DNA from 4 places in the Dietzia sp. NPDC055340 genome. Region 3 is predicted to be linked to each of the others. Evidence: predicted binding sites of a transcription regulator. Region 3 holds the regulator's gene; each other region holds the start of a gene.
What was found. Region 3 encodes LexA, which represses DNA repair genes until DNA is damaged. Its sites were predicted from a motif close to CGAACANNTGTTCG; they were not measured.
Positions count from the first base shown of each region.

Region 1: a site for LexA is predicted at 1,510-1,523, ahead of ACWIFB_RS02440 (DUF222 domain-containing protein). Genes of this name have one in related genera too.
Region 2: a site for LexA is predicted at 1,324-1,337, ahead of ACWIFB_RS01360 (DUF222 domain-containing protein). Genes of this name have one in related genera too.
Region 4: a site for LexA is predicted at 1,352-1,365, ahead of ACWIFB_RS05340 (DUF222 domain-containing protein). Genes of this name have one in related genera too.

Region 1 covers NZ_JBSHML010000003.1:32,371-35,822, forward strand. Annotated here, with positions in the region: gene htpG (molecular chaperone HtpG) at 1-1,063, opposite strand, end outside; gene ACWIFB_RS02440 (DUF222 domain-containing protein) at 1,528-3,126, shown strand; gene ACWIFB_RS02445 (VOC family protein) at 3,241-3,452, shown strand, end outside.
Region 2 covers NZ_JBSHML010000002.1:37,132-40,583, reverse strand. Annotated here, with positions in the region: gene ACWIFB_RS01360 (DUF222 domain-containing protein) at 1-1,284, opposite strand, end outside; gene ACWIFB_RS01355 (hypothetical protein) at 1,502-2,083, shown strand; gene ACWIFB_RS01350 (hypothetical protein) at 2,254-2,748, shown strand; gene ACWIFB_RS01345 (MmcQ/YjbR family DNA-binding protein) at 2,810-3,196, opposite strand; gene ACWIFB_RS01340 (GNAT family N-acetyltransferase) at 3,200-3,452, opposite strand, start outside.
Region 3 covers NZ_JBSHML010000023.1:3,258-6,709, forward strand. Annotated here, with positions in the region: gene dapF (diaminopimelate epimerase) at 1-9, shown strand, start outside; gene hflX (GTPase HflX) at 83-1,531, shown strand; gene lexA (transcriptional repressor LexA) at 1,586-2,254, opposite strand; gene nrdR (transcriptional regulator NrdR) at 3,088-3,452, shown strand, end outside.
Region 4 covers NZ_JBSHML010000005.1:173,934-177,385, reverse strand. Annotated here, with positions in the region: gene ACWIFB_RS05340 (DUF222 domain-containing protein) at 1-1,281, opposite strand, end outside; gene ACWIFB_RS05335 (3-deoxy-7-phosphoheptulonate synthase) at 1,681-2,754, shown strand; gene ACWIFB_RS05330 (isoprenyl transferase) at 2,814-3,452, shown strand, end outside.

The sequences.
Region 1 (3,452 bases), on a different contig from region 3:
CGAAGCGCAGGAACGGCGGAACCAGCTCCTCACAGTCGTCCATGATGAACACCCGACGCACGTAGAGCTGCACACCCCGCTTGACGTCCGGCGAGAACAGATCGAACGGCACCTGCGAGGGAAGGAACAGCAGCGCCTGGTACTCGAACGTGCCCTCCGCCTTGAGCGTAATGGTCTCGAGCGGCTCGTCCCACGCGTGCGAGATATGGCGGTAGAACTCCGCGTACTCCTCGTCCGAGACCTCGGACTTGGGGCGCGTCCAGAGCGCCTTCTGCGAGTTCAGCGTGACGGTCTCGGTGATGGAGTTCTCGGCCGAGGGATCGTTGGCCTCGTCGTGGTCCCCCGTATCGCCCTCCGGCTCCGGCGCGGGACGCTCCACCTCCATCCGGATCGGCCACGCGATGAAGTCGGAGTACGTCCGGACGACACGCCGCAGCGTGTTCTCGTCGGCGTAATCAGGCAGCGCGGCGTCCCCACCGGCAGGCTTGAGCTGCAGGATCACCGACGTGCCCTGGGGCGCGTCCGCGTCCTCCTCGATCGTGTACGTGTCCTCGCCACTGGAGACCCAGCGCGTGCCAGCCGACTCCCCGGCCTTGCGGGTGACGAGCGTGACCGAGTCCGCGACCATGAACGTCGAGTAGAAGCCGATGCCGAACTGACCGATCAGGTCGGCGGTGGCCTGCTCCGAGATCTCGCCCGATTCCTGCGCCGCCCGCGCGGCCGACAGCGCCTCACGCATCTGCCCGGTACCCGACTTGGCGAGCGTGCCGATGAGGTCCACGACCTCCTCACGGGACATACCGATGCCGTTGTCCCTGATCACGAGGCTGCGGGCCTGCTCGTCCGGGATGAGCTCGATGTGCAGATCGGACGTGTCCACGCCCAGCGTCGAGTCCTGCAGCGCCGCCAACCGCAGCTTGTCCAGCGCGTCGGACGAGTTGGAGATGACCTCGCGCAGGAACGTGTCCGGATTGGAATAGATCGAGTGGATCATCAGATCCAGCAACTGTCGGGTCTCCGCCTGGAATTCCCTGGTCTCGGCATTCCCGGTGTGCTGACTCATCGCGACATCCATTCCCTTCCGCGCGTAAATGCGCCCCTGTTTTCGGCCACTGCACGTCCCTTGCGGCCGTGGTCTGACGAGGACAACCTATCCGGCCGGTCCGACATTCCCGGGTGGGCGGTCCTCGTCGTCATCCCCGCCCCGGCCTCCCACCCAGGCCCCACCGCCCACCTGCGGTGCCCTGCGCGATGCCTGCAGGGCACCGCAGGTCAGAGGCCATTTCGAGCGGCTCCGCTGCTGACGATCGTCCCGCGCCGCGCGCCAACCACCGCGCACCAACCACCGCCCGCCGACCGCGCCAGCGGAGCCCGCCCGCGCCACGTCGCCGCACCGCCCTGACCTGCGGTGCCCTGCTCGACATGTTCAGGGCACCACAGGTCAGGGGGACCGAGCGCGCGTGGCCACACCGGGGGCGACGACGACACCATCGCAACCGTGTCGTACCTCGAACATACTGTCGATCCATGACCGCTACCCAGACCTCCTCCCGCACCGATTCCCCGTTCCCCGGCCCGCTGCCCGGCGGGCACTTCGAGACCCCGCCCGGCTTCACCACCACGACCGGCCCGGCGGCCGATGTGCTGGTCCCCGAGGCCTACGCCAGGTGGGACCCCGGGCAGCGCCGCGGCTACCTCGCCAGACGACTGGTCAACGCGGCCGAGGGCGGCACCCTGCTCTACGCCTATGACTGCGTCCGGACGGCGCGCGAACGGGATGAAGTCCGCGACCCGTGGGAGACGGCGGCCACCATGATCGGGGCGTCCATGTCGATGTCGCGGCACGGGGCGGCGCGGCTCATCTCCACCGCCGTGGAACTCATCGACCGGCTGCCGCGGACGGCGGCCCTGTTGCTGACCGGGTGGATCGGGTTGCTCGCGGCGCACACCATCGCCGAGGAGACCGCGCTCGTCGCCGACGAGATGATGCCCGAGATCGACCGCCGGATCTGCGAGGGGCTCGCCCCCACCCGGCGGCGCACCCACCCACCCCGGCTCGGACCGCTGCGGAAGATGCTGACCAAGACCATCAACAAATACGACCCGGTAGGCGCGGATGCCCGCGCTGAACAGGCGCGACGCGGGGTGGACGTGGAGATGGTCCCGCTCGGGAACGACCGCGGGATGCTCAGCGCCACGCTCAAAGCGGAGGACGCGATCGAGATCTTCCAGCGCCTGGAAGGCCTCGTGCGCAGCGCCGATCCGGATGATCCGCGCACTGCCGGGCAACTCCGCGCCGCCGGACTGCTCGCGATGAGCCGCGGCTGGACCTGCCTGCCCGATCCCGACGGCGAACATCCCGCCGACCCCGCCGCGCAGGACGCCGCGAGACGAGTCGTGATCCACGCGTACGACGACGGCAGCGCCGACAATCGCGGGCTCAGTCTCTACGGGTACGGACCGATCACCCGGCACACGGCGGATCAGCTGGACCGCAGCGCCCGGCGCAGGCTCGACGAGCTCGCGCACCTCGCCGACCCGCACAGCGACTCCGCAGGCCGGTACCGCCCGTCGGAGGCGCTGGCCCGGTTCTGTCGCGGAAGGGACGGGACCTGCGTGTTCCCCGGATGCCAGACCCTGGCCGAGCATGCGGACCTGGACCACATCATCCCGTTCGACCACGACGATCCGGCCCGGGGCGGTCGCACGACGAGTGACGATCTGGGCTGCCTGTGCCGGACCCATCACCGGCTCAAGACCGACGGCGTGTGGGCGTATTACCGCGACGTCGACGGGTCGTACGTGTGGCTCCACGGGCCCAACCACCCCGAGCCCGACCGTGGCACCCGCGTCATTACGGGCCCGACCGGATCCCTGGCGCACCTCTCCGCCCCGCGGCATCCCGACAGCAGCCGGCGCCAGATGGCCGCCGCCGAATCCGGGCGCACCGGCGGGCGGGGCGCGGATGACGGGCGCAGGCGCCGTCCGCACCTCGCGGACCGGCGTCGGGCGGACCGTCGGATCCGCCGCGAACGGGCTGAACAGCGCCTGGCGGACCGGTCGAGGCAGGTGACGCCGGTGACGCCGGTGATGCCGGTGATGCCGGACGACGAGCCACCATTCTGAGCCGCGAAACCGAGGCTGCATAACCGTTGCCGACGACAGCTCCGCGGATTAGCGTCCCTGTGGAGGAGACGCCACACGACGCCCCCTGACCCCTACCCAGCGAAAGGTGCCGTCATGGCCCTGACCACCAGTCCCTACCTCTCGTTCCCGGGTAACGCCGGCGAGGCGTTTCCGTACTACCAGGAACTCTTCGGCGGAGAGCTCGAGGTGCAGACCTACGACGCGATGCCGTCACTGGACGGATTCCCGTTCACGCCGCCGCCCGGGGCTGTGGCCCACGCGACGCTGACGGCGCCCGGGATCACGCTTGCCGGGGGCGACGGCAT
Region 2 (3,452 bases), on a different contig from region 3:
CGGGACGGTGCATCCGGGGTGGCGGCAGGTGCCATCCCGGAGGCGGATCTGCTTGGCCAGGGCTGCGGAGGGCCGGTACCGCAGCGCAGCGTCTCGGTCGTCCGCGGCGCCGAGGGTGGGATCGATTCGGTGCAGGCTGGCGCCGTCGCTGCAGGCGAGCATGTCCAGCAGGGACTGCAGGGCGGCTTCGCCGGTGCGGGCGAACTCCACCCGGGTGTGGTCTGCCCAGCGGCTGGCATTCGCGCCGGTGGGGGCGATGACGGTGATCTTGGGCCGCAGCATCACCCCACCGGAAGCCGGTCCGTCCGGTGTGCCCGAGCCCGACGTGTCCGGCGTGCCGGAGCCGCGCGAGGTGCCGGGCGCTGCGGGGTTGGTGGTGTCGGCGGGTGTGGTGGTGTCGCCGCAGATCAGGGACATCAGGGCATCGGCGCGGCGTTGGGCCAGGCTGTAGGGCGCATCTGCAGCCCCGGGGCTGGTGTCGGTGTCGGTGTCGGCGCCGGTGTCGGGTCCGCTAGCGGTGGAGGGGCCGGTGGCGGGCTCGCTGGCAGTGGCTGCGGTGTCTTCTTCGGTGGCGCGGTCGGCGGCGACTTTCTGTTCGAGTGCTTCGGCCAGGACGGCGGCCTCGTCGGCGTGCAGGAGGGCGTGGAGGGTGGACATGCCGTCGCGGCCGGGGCTGATGCTGGCGCCGCGGTCGCGGCCGGCGTCTTTTTTGCGGGCCCGGACCGCGTTCGGATCGCGTGTGGAGATGATCTCGTCGGCCCGGTTGCGGATGGCTTTCATGCCGGGTCGTCTGCCGGCTTCGATGGCGGCCAGGTAGTCATCGACCACGTCCTGTTGGATCTGGTGCAGCAGTGCGGGGTCGACGAATTCCATCTGCCCGGCCAGGGCTTTGGCTGTGGCCTCATCTAGTCGTCCCTGGGTCATCGCGGTGAGGATCGCCGGGTAGCGAAGGTGCAGGTCGGCGGCGAAGGAGATCATCGTCCCGGCTTTGTAGGTGGAGATCGCCAGCACCCGCACCAGGTGGGTGATCGCGACATCGGCGGCATCGAGGATCGAGTATCCGGGCCGGGGATCGTCGGGGTCGGTACCGCAGCCCGGGTAGTCCAGGCATTCGGTCATCAACTGGTGCGCTGCCGACAGTCGGTGCGCCGCCGCACGGTTCTCGGCCTCCCACCCCGCACGCGCAGCATCGGCGGCAACCGAGATCGCCGCCGCAGCGGCAGATGCGGCCGGACCGGTGGGCGAAGTCGGCGGGCCCGCCTTGTCGTCGTCATCCCTCTCCATCAGCCCCCACCTCCATCCCATCCCGCTTCGCACCTACGTCGAATGTGTGTTCTAGTCTACGCCCCTCGCTCGTGCTGTGCAATGGTTATTTGGAGTCCGTGTGGGGGCTGAGTTCGGCTGTATGGGTAACGGTCAGCTGGTGCTGAGGTATATGTGGTGGGCCTAATATTTTGCGAGCCGGGGCGGACGTCCCGAATTCCCACAACGGAGGCAGTCCATGTCCCAGTCCATGTCCAAGACCACCGCTTATGTCGGCGCACTCGCCGCCGCGCTGCTCGTCGCCTCGGCGGGAACCGCGGGTGCACAGAGCTCCGAGTTGATCGGGTCGGCGACCGGATCGGTGTCCGGGTCCGATTCCGGGTTGGAATCGGGGTCGCTGGGATCACTGATGGGCTCGTCCGACATGGACGGTGACTACCTGGGCTCGGTCGGTGAGATGGCTCCGGCGTCGGTGACCGGCTCGCTTCCCGGCTACGCGACCGGCGTCCTCGGTTCCACGGCCACTCTCACGTGCAACGTCGGATCCGCCGCGACCGCTGCCGCCGGGCTGGCCGGCGTGCCGCTGCCGATCCCGATCAGTGGTATCTGCTCGGTCGTCAACCCGTTGGCGAAGTCGGGAGATGCCCTCATGGGTGGCGACACCCAGGGATCGGTCGACGCGGTGATCGGGGGCGTCCCGGTCGTCGGCACCTCGGTCACGAAGCACGTGGACACCTCCTCGGTGACCGAGCAGGTAGAGGAGATCGTGGGTGACCGTCTCGGGTCCCTCGCGGAGACCTCGCTGTCACCGCAGAACTGACTCAACGAAAGTCGTATCGGCAGCCGCCGGGCCCGTTTGGCCCGGCGGCCGTCCGGCTATCTCAAAACAGTAAAACACTGTTCATTGTGACGGGGTCTGATTAGGGTTGGTCCAGGTCAGGTGCGGTCCACACCTTGGGTCGCACAGAATGTTCCACCTGGAGGTCGACCATGTTCAGATCCACCGCGGTTGTAGGAGCCATAGCAGCGGGCCTACTCGCGCTGTCCAGCGCGCCAGCACACGCCCAGCTCTCTTCGGATGTCCCAGACGACTACCTGGGCTCGATGGGTGAGGTTCTCCCGGGATCGGTGACCGGATCGCTGCCGGGCTACGCCACCGGGCCGGTCGGCTCCGTCGCCACCGCGGTCTGCAACGCCGGTAGCGTCGCCGGCCTCGCGGGAGTCGGCGTGCCGGGAAGCGTCCAGCCCGTCTGTATGGTCGGGCCGGCGATCGGCGAGTCGATCGACCACTTCATGAACGGTGACCACCAGGGGTCCGTGGAGACCATGATCAGCGGAGTGCCGTACGTCGGCAGCCTCCTGGCGGAGGTGGTGCCCACCGATTCGGCGGTCGACGCCGTGGGGACCGCGGCGAACCAGGGGTCCGGCGGCACGACGGGGCAGCTCTCGTTCGACTCGATCTCCTCCCAGCTGCCCGGTAGCTAGGGGCGCCGCGGGGCGGGCTCGGTCAGAAAACGTGACGCGATCGGGTGTTCCCGAGTCGCGTCTAGCGCTGGCCCCGGCCGAAGGCGTGCGGCTCAACCGGCTGCTTCGCCCGGGGTAGAGCCGCCACGACCAGTCGGTAGGACTCGGTCACGAGTTCGGACACCTCGTCGGCTGTCAGGGACCCGCCCGGACGCAGCGAGATCCAATGCCGCTTGTTCATGTGATAACCGGGCGTGATGTCGGCGTGGGCCTCGCGCAGCGCCATGCTGTCCGACGGTAGCGCCTTGAGGGTGACGATCGGTTCACCGCGGTGGTCAACCAGGAACAGGAAGATCTTCCCGGCGACCTTGTACACCTCGTATTCGGACCCGAACGGGAACTCCAACGTGGAGGCGGGTAGCTCGCGTGCCCGCTCCGCCGCCCGACGCTGGAGTTCCTGTCCGTTCATGGCCTAGGAGGTTACGGCACCCAACCGGGCCAACGGGTTGTCGAGATGCCCCGCGAACTGGAGTGAGCCCGCCTGGTCGGTGAGGTCGACCATCTGTCGGGTGTTGCGTAGCTGCAGCCGGTTGAGGCACGAGTGCTCGAACCGTGGCGAGAAGAGCGCGTCGCGTGTGGGTTCATGCACGCGTCCGTCGTCGTCGTCGAGATCCTCCAGGCACCGCCGTGCCTCGTCCCAGAAGGCGTCGGCGGCGAGCACACCG
Region 3 (3,452 bases):
AGGTCGTAGCGCATGTTCTCCGTCTATCCCGGGGTCGGCGCCCGGCGGCATGACCGGGCTTGGTATGAGATGATGGCCGGGAATGACTAACGAATCCGGGGCGGCGGACCGCCCACTACGTAATCTCGACCCCTCCATCGGCGAACTGCAGCTCGAGGAACGCTCCTCGCTGCGCCGGGTCGCGGGTCTGTCCACAGAGCTCCAGGACGTCAACGATGCCGAGTACCGGCAACTCCGACTGGAGCGGGTCGTGCTCGTCGGGGTGTGGACCGAGGGCTCGTCCGCCCAGGCCGACGCGGCGATGGCCGAGCTCGCCCAACTCGCGGAGACCGCCGGGTCCGAGGTGTGCGACGCGCTGATCCAGCGCCGGGACAAGCCCGATGCGTCGACGTACATCGGGTCCGGCAAGGTGAGCGTGCTCAAGGATGTGATCGCCGCCACCGGCGCGGATACGGTAATCTGTGACGGTGAGCTGACCCCGGGCCAGCTGATCTCGCTGGAGAAAGCCGTGAACGTCAAGGTCATCGACCGGACCGCACTGATCCTGGATATCTTCGCCCAGCACGCCACGAGCCGCGAAGGCAAGGCGCAGGTCTCGCTGGCCCAGATGGAGTACATGCTTCCCAGGCTGCGGGGTTGGGGCGAGTCGCTCTCCCGGCAGGCAGGCGGCCGCGCCGGCAGCAACGGTGGGGTGGGCCTGCGCGGTCCCGGCGAGACCAAGATCGAAACCGACCGCCGCCGGATCCGTGAGCGGATGGCGAAGCTGCGACGCGAGATCAAGGGTATGAAGCAGGCTCGCGACACCAAGCGTCACCGCCGTCGTGCCACCCCGGTGCCGTCGATCGCGATCGCCGGGTACACGAACGCCGGTAAATCGAGTCTCCTGAACCGGATCACCGGAGCCGGGGTGCTCGTTCAGAACGCGCTGTTCGCCACCCTGGACCCCACGACCCGGCGTGCAGATCTCCCGGACGGGCGAACGGTCGTGTTCACCGACACCGTGGGCTTCGTCCGACACCTTCCCACGCAACTCGTTGAGGCATTCCGATCGACTCTGGAAGAGGTCGTCGATTCGGAACTGCTCCTGCACGTGGTCGATGGCTCGGATCCGATGCCGCTGCACCAGATCGAAGCGGTGCGCAGGGTGATCAACGACGTCGTCGAGGAGCAGGGCGCCGAGCGGCCCCGTGAGTTGGTCGTGATCAACAAGATCGATGCGGCAGACCCGTTGGTGCTGACCGAGCTGCATCACGCGGTTCCGGACGGCGTGTTCGTGTCCGCCGCGACGGGGGAGGGGATGGACGAGCTCCTCGAGGCGATCATGGACATCATTGCCTCCGGTGACACTGAGGTCACGCTACTCGTGCCCTACCGGCGGGGTGAGGTGATCTCCCGGGTGCACGCGGAGGGCGCGGTTCTCGCTGAGGCGCACACGCAGGAGGGCACGAGGATCACGGTGCGGCTGCCCCAGTCGGTGGCCGGCGAGGTGTCCGAGTTCCTGGCCGACGGCACACACGGCGGCGCCGCCTGAGCCCGGGTTCCGGGAGCAGGCGGCGCGGGCCGGACTGGGGACTTCTCGTGAACGTCACATCTTGCGGAAGACCGTGACAACCTTGCCGAGCACCGTCGCATGCTCGCCGGGAATGGGGCTGAACGCGGGATTATGGGGAAGTAGCCAGACGCCCGTCTCGTCCTTACGGAAGGTCTTGACCGTGGCCTCCCCGTCGATCATCGCGGCCACGATCTCGCCGTTGTCGGCCACGTTCTGCTGACGGACCACCACATAGTCGCCGTCACAGATCGCGGCGTCGATCATCGACTCGCCGACCACCTTGAGCATGAACAACTCCCCCGACCCCACCAGGTCCGCAGGTAGCGGGAACACTTCGTCGACCGCCTGTTCAGCCAGAATCGGCCCCCCGGCGGCGATGCGCCCCAGCACGGGAACATAGACCGCTTCCGTTGCCCCGGACGGGCGCCCCTGAGGCGGGGTGGGTGCGCGCCGACCCCGCGACTTCTGGCCCGGGACGCCATGCACGTCGACCGCCCGCGGCTTGTGGGGATCCCGGGTCAGAAAGCCCTTCTTCTCGAGGGTCCGGAGCTGATGCGCGACGGAGGAGGTGGACTGCAGTCCCACCGCATCGCCGATCTCCCGGATGCTGGGCGGATATCCACGGTCTTTCACCGTGTCGTGGATATGTAGCAGCACGCTCTTCTGACGAGGCGTGAGCGCCTCGAAGTCCGGTTTCGGCATCGCGATGTCCCTTCGGCGAATGGATGTTCGACGTCTCTCTTTGTCTACACCCTAGACGGGCCGGGAACGAAGCGCCACACACCTGTTCGAAGAAATTCGCGCTCGGGTGGTGACTCTGTCGGAGTCGCGTGATACAACTCTAGGCAGTGTTCGAGTTCGAACAGGTGTTTCGGGCAACACACACAAGCGTGCGATTCCGTGTCGCACAGTCTGTCGAGTAGGGAGTGGCCATGTCCGTTCAGGAGCTTCAGTCGCACGCGCACCTCACGCGGAGCTGGACCGAGGTCTGCGCAGGGGAACACGGCGTCGTCCCGGTCCGGGACTCGGGGGGCCGGGGCGGGCGGCCGGCGTCGGCTCTGCCGTCCGGCGCCTCACGCACCCGGCCGGTGGTCCGTTCGAAGGGCCGACGTGCCGGTGGGGCTGTGAGCACGGATCGCGCGCGGCCGGTATCGGCACGCAAGTCAGTGCAGCGCCGGGGTGTGGCATTCGACCGATCGCCGGCGAGCGGTCGTTCGACTTCTGCTGCCCCGGTCGTGCCCGGTCGTCGGATCGTGGTCCGATCGGCGGGGTCTGTGCGCGCGTGCAACGTGCAGGCGCCGGCGACGGCGCCAGTGGGAGTGGTGGATGACGTGCCGACGTGGGCGCTGGTCGTCTGTGGAGTCCTTTTCGGGATCGCGATGCTCCTGGCGCTGGCCTTCCTCGGCGGGCCCGCCTACGCGTGATCGGGTGGTCGGCCTCTTAGACTGGAGTAGAGACGGCACATGGTCCGTCTCCGTCCCGGTGAGCAGTTCACCTGAGGGCGTGAGATCCGGTCAATGAAGGGCGGAACGGGAATGTACTGCCCGACGTGCCACAACGAGGACTCCCGGGTGATCGATTCCCGGTCCGTCGACGAGGGGCAGGCGATCAGACGCCGTCGCGAGTGTTCGGAATGCGGGCACAGGTTCACCACTCTCGAGACGCCTCTGCTGACGGTCCTCAAACGCAATGGAGTGACCGAGTCCTTCAGCCGCGACAAAGTGGTCAGAGGCGTGCGCCGTGCATGCCAGGGGAGGTCTGTGGAGGAAGCCGCACTCCGCAGGCTCGCGCAGCAGGTCGAGGACGCGGTCCGCGCACGAGGCGCCTCCGAGGTCCCTGCGCACGAGATCGGACTCGCCATCCTGGGGCCGCTGCAGGACTTGGACGAAGTCGCGTATCT
Region 4 (3,452 bases), on a different contig from region 3:
GTGTCCGGAGCCTGTGATGATGATCAGCTCGCCGAGTGGGCCCGGTCGGTAGGCGTTGTGACCGAATGTCTTCTCGCGATGGTGCTTGCGGCACAGGCAGAGCAGGTTCCACTCGGCTGTCGGGCCGCCTAGGGCGGGGTTCAACTGGTCGAACGCCAGAATATGGTCGACGTCGCAGTCTTTCGCATCGACAGTGCAACCCGGGTGCCGGCAGGTGCCGTCACGAAGACGGATGCGCTCGGCGAGCGCCGCACTGATGACATACTTCAGGCCCGCGTCGGGAGAGTCGAGCGCGCCGGGGGCGGGGTCGACCACCTCGAAGCGCACCTTCGAGTCGCCGCCCGCTAGCAGCTGCTCGCACAGCCAGTCGAAGCTGGCGTACGCGCCTCGGACGAACTCGACCTGGTTGGGTAGGCCCTGCGCACGACCGTCGATGACGCAGATGCGGACCGGCGAGTCGGTGGCCCACGGGCTGCCGGTCGTCTCGTCGCCGAGCGGGTCACACACATCATTCGTGGTGGGGTCGCCGAGCGCGCACAGCGCGTCCGCTCGAAGCTGGTCCCGGGTACGCGGGTGGAGGGCATCCAGTGCGGCCTGGGCGGCCGAGTCGATCCGACGGCGGAGCTTCTCGGCATCAGCTGCGGGCAGATTCGCCCACATGGTGGTCATGCCGTTGGGCCCCGGGCGGAAACGGACTTTGCGCTGTTCATAAGCGGCGGCGACCGCGTCTTCGCGAGATCCTGGGTCATGTTTGGTCACCGCCGCATCGACAATCGCATCCAGGGCGGTGCGGCTGGGTCTGCTGCCGCCGTCGAGTGCCCGGCCCAGCATGCGGACTACGTCGGATTCCACGGAACGCACGATCCGGTCGGGCACTTCGGCCAGTCGGCATGCGGTGTCGATGGCGAGCTGCTCGGGGAACAGGCCGTGGGAGACGGAGTCGCGGAGAAGTCGAAGGCGAGTGTGGAGCTGTATGCCGGCGGAAACGAGCCGGGCAGCGTGCCAGCTGGTCAGGCACATTGCGGCGGACAACTCGTTCCTGGCGCGGTCGGCGGGTTCCAGTCGGGCGAACGCCGGACGTGCCGCGGTCTTCTCGGCTTCGTCGGTTCTGCGGAAGGCCTCGACAAGGCGGAAAGCGGCCTCCAGGCGCGTGGCCCCGGCGAGGTTCTGTGCCTTCGTGGCGTGTCGGGCGGCGTCGCTCACCGCATCGGGATCGAGCTCGTCGACGGGGTCCAGGACCGCGCGGAGCGGGCCGGTGGACCCAGGCCTCGTCATGGCCATGCTCACCGCCTCCTCGTCGGTCGAACCGCGACATCGAACGTATGAACTAGTCTACGGGGGAGGAATAGTTAGATCAAGTGTTCGAGCCACTGTTCTCTGGCCCCTGTGATGTCCGCCGGGGCGCGGCCGCCCCGCCGCCGCCCCGATGGGAGGTTCTGTTATGGTGGCCCGCATGTCGAACGCTCGCGCCTATTGGCGCTTTATGTGGGCTCCGGGTGGAGCCCGCGCCGCGAGCGCACGCGTCCTCTAGAAGGGACGTCGACACCCGGAGCCCAGAGGCGGTGACCAGCATGGTCGCCGCCTCCCGCCATTTCAGACAGGCGGCCCGGGTGTCGACGAGGGCATCGTCAGATCACGGCACCCGGCCCGCCACCACCGAGATACCAGGAGCGCACCGCCGTGACCATCACCGCCGAGAATCCCACCCAGACCGCTGACCGACGGGTCCTGTCGTACTCGCCGCTGCCGACCCCCACCGAGATCCTCGGTGAGATGCCGCTGGGTGCGGCCCGCGAGGCGCTCGTCGAGCGCAGCCGCGGCGATGTGGCCGATGTGCTGGCCGGCCGCGATGACCGCCTGCTCGTGGTGGTTGGCCCCTGCTCGGTTCATGACACCGAGGCCGCGCTCGACTACGCCAGGCGCCTCGCCGCCCTGAGTGAGGAGCTCGCCGAGGACCTGCTGATCGTCATGCGCGTCTACTTCGAGAAGCCGCGCACCACCGTCGGCTGGAAGGGTCTCATCAACGACCCGGCGCTGGACGGCAGCTACGACATCCCGCGTGGCCTGCGTACCGCGCGCAAGCTGTTGCTCGACGTGCTCGACCTGGGACTTCCCGTCGGCACCGAGTTCCTCGAGCCGACCAGCCCGCAGTACATCGCGGACGCCGTCTCCTGGGGCGCGATCGGCGCACGCACGACCGAGAGCCAGGTGCACCGCCAGCTCGTGTCGGGGCTGTCCATGCCGGTCGGCTTCAAGAACGGCACCGACGGTGAGGTGCAGGTCGCAGTGGACGGCTGCCGGTCGTCGGCGTCGCGGCACGTGTTCTTCGGCACCGACGCGGAGGGGCGCGCGTCCGTGGTCGAGACCGCCGGCAACAACGACTGTCACGTGATCCTGCGCGGCGGCACCGGTGGCCCGAATCACGACGCCGAGTCGGTGGCCGCCGCCGTGGCATCGGTCGCGAAGGTCGGGCTCCCGGGTCTGGTCATGGTCGATGCGAGCCACGCCAACTCCGGCAAGTCCCATGTGCGCCAGGCCGAGGTCGTCGGCGAGCTCGCCGATCGGATCGCCGGTGGCGAGCACGGCATCTCCGGTCTCATGGTGGAGAGCTTCATCGAGCCCGGGGCCCAGTCGGTGGAGGCCGCCGAGTTGGTGTACGGCCAGTCCGTCACCGACGCCTGCATCGGCTGGGACACCACTGCCGACAGCCTGCGCACACTCGCCGAAGCGGTGCGAAAGGGTCGCCGCGGATGATCCGATGGTGGTCGAGGCGGCGCTCGGTCGAGGGGGCACCGCGCGGTACTCTGTCCCGCGTGGACGCCTCCTCACCCCTGTACACGTTCTACGAGTCGCGCCTGCGCGCCTCGCTGGACGAGTCGAGGCTGCCCCGCCACATCGCCGTGATGGCGGACGGAAACCGGCGCTGGGCACGCGAGGCCGGATTCACCGATGTGAGTCATGGCTATCGCGCCGGTGCCACCAAGATCGCGGAGTTGCTCGGCTGGTGCGACGAGCTCGGCGTGGACGTGGCCACGATCTACCTTCTCAGCACCGAGAACCTGGGCCGCGACGCCGCCGAGCTCGAGGAACTGCTCCAGGTCATCGCCGATGTCGTCGACGAGATCACCGGGCCCGACCGCAACTGGGAGGTCCGGATCGTCGGCCGCCTCGAGGTGCTCCCGGAGAAGATCGCCGCGCGGTTGCGCGCCGCCGAGAAGGCGAGCGTCGGACGGCCGGGCTGCAAGGTCAACGTGGCGATCGGCTACGGCGGCCGACACGAGATCGCCGACGCCGCCCGCGACCTCGTCGCGCAGCTCATCGCGGAGGGCCGTACCGGCCAGGAGTTGGTCGATGCCATGACCGTAGAGGGGATCGGCGAGCACCTCTACACCTCCGGTCAGCCCGACCCTGACCTGGTGATCCGCACCTCCGGCGAGCAGCGGCTGTCCGGG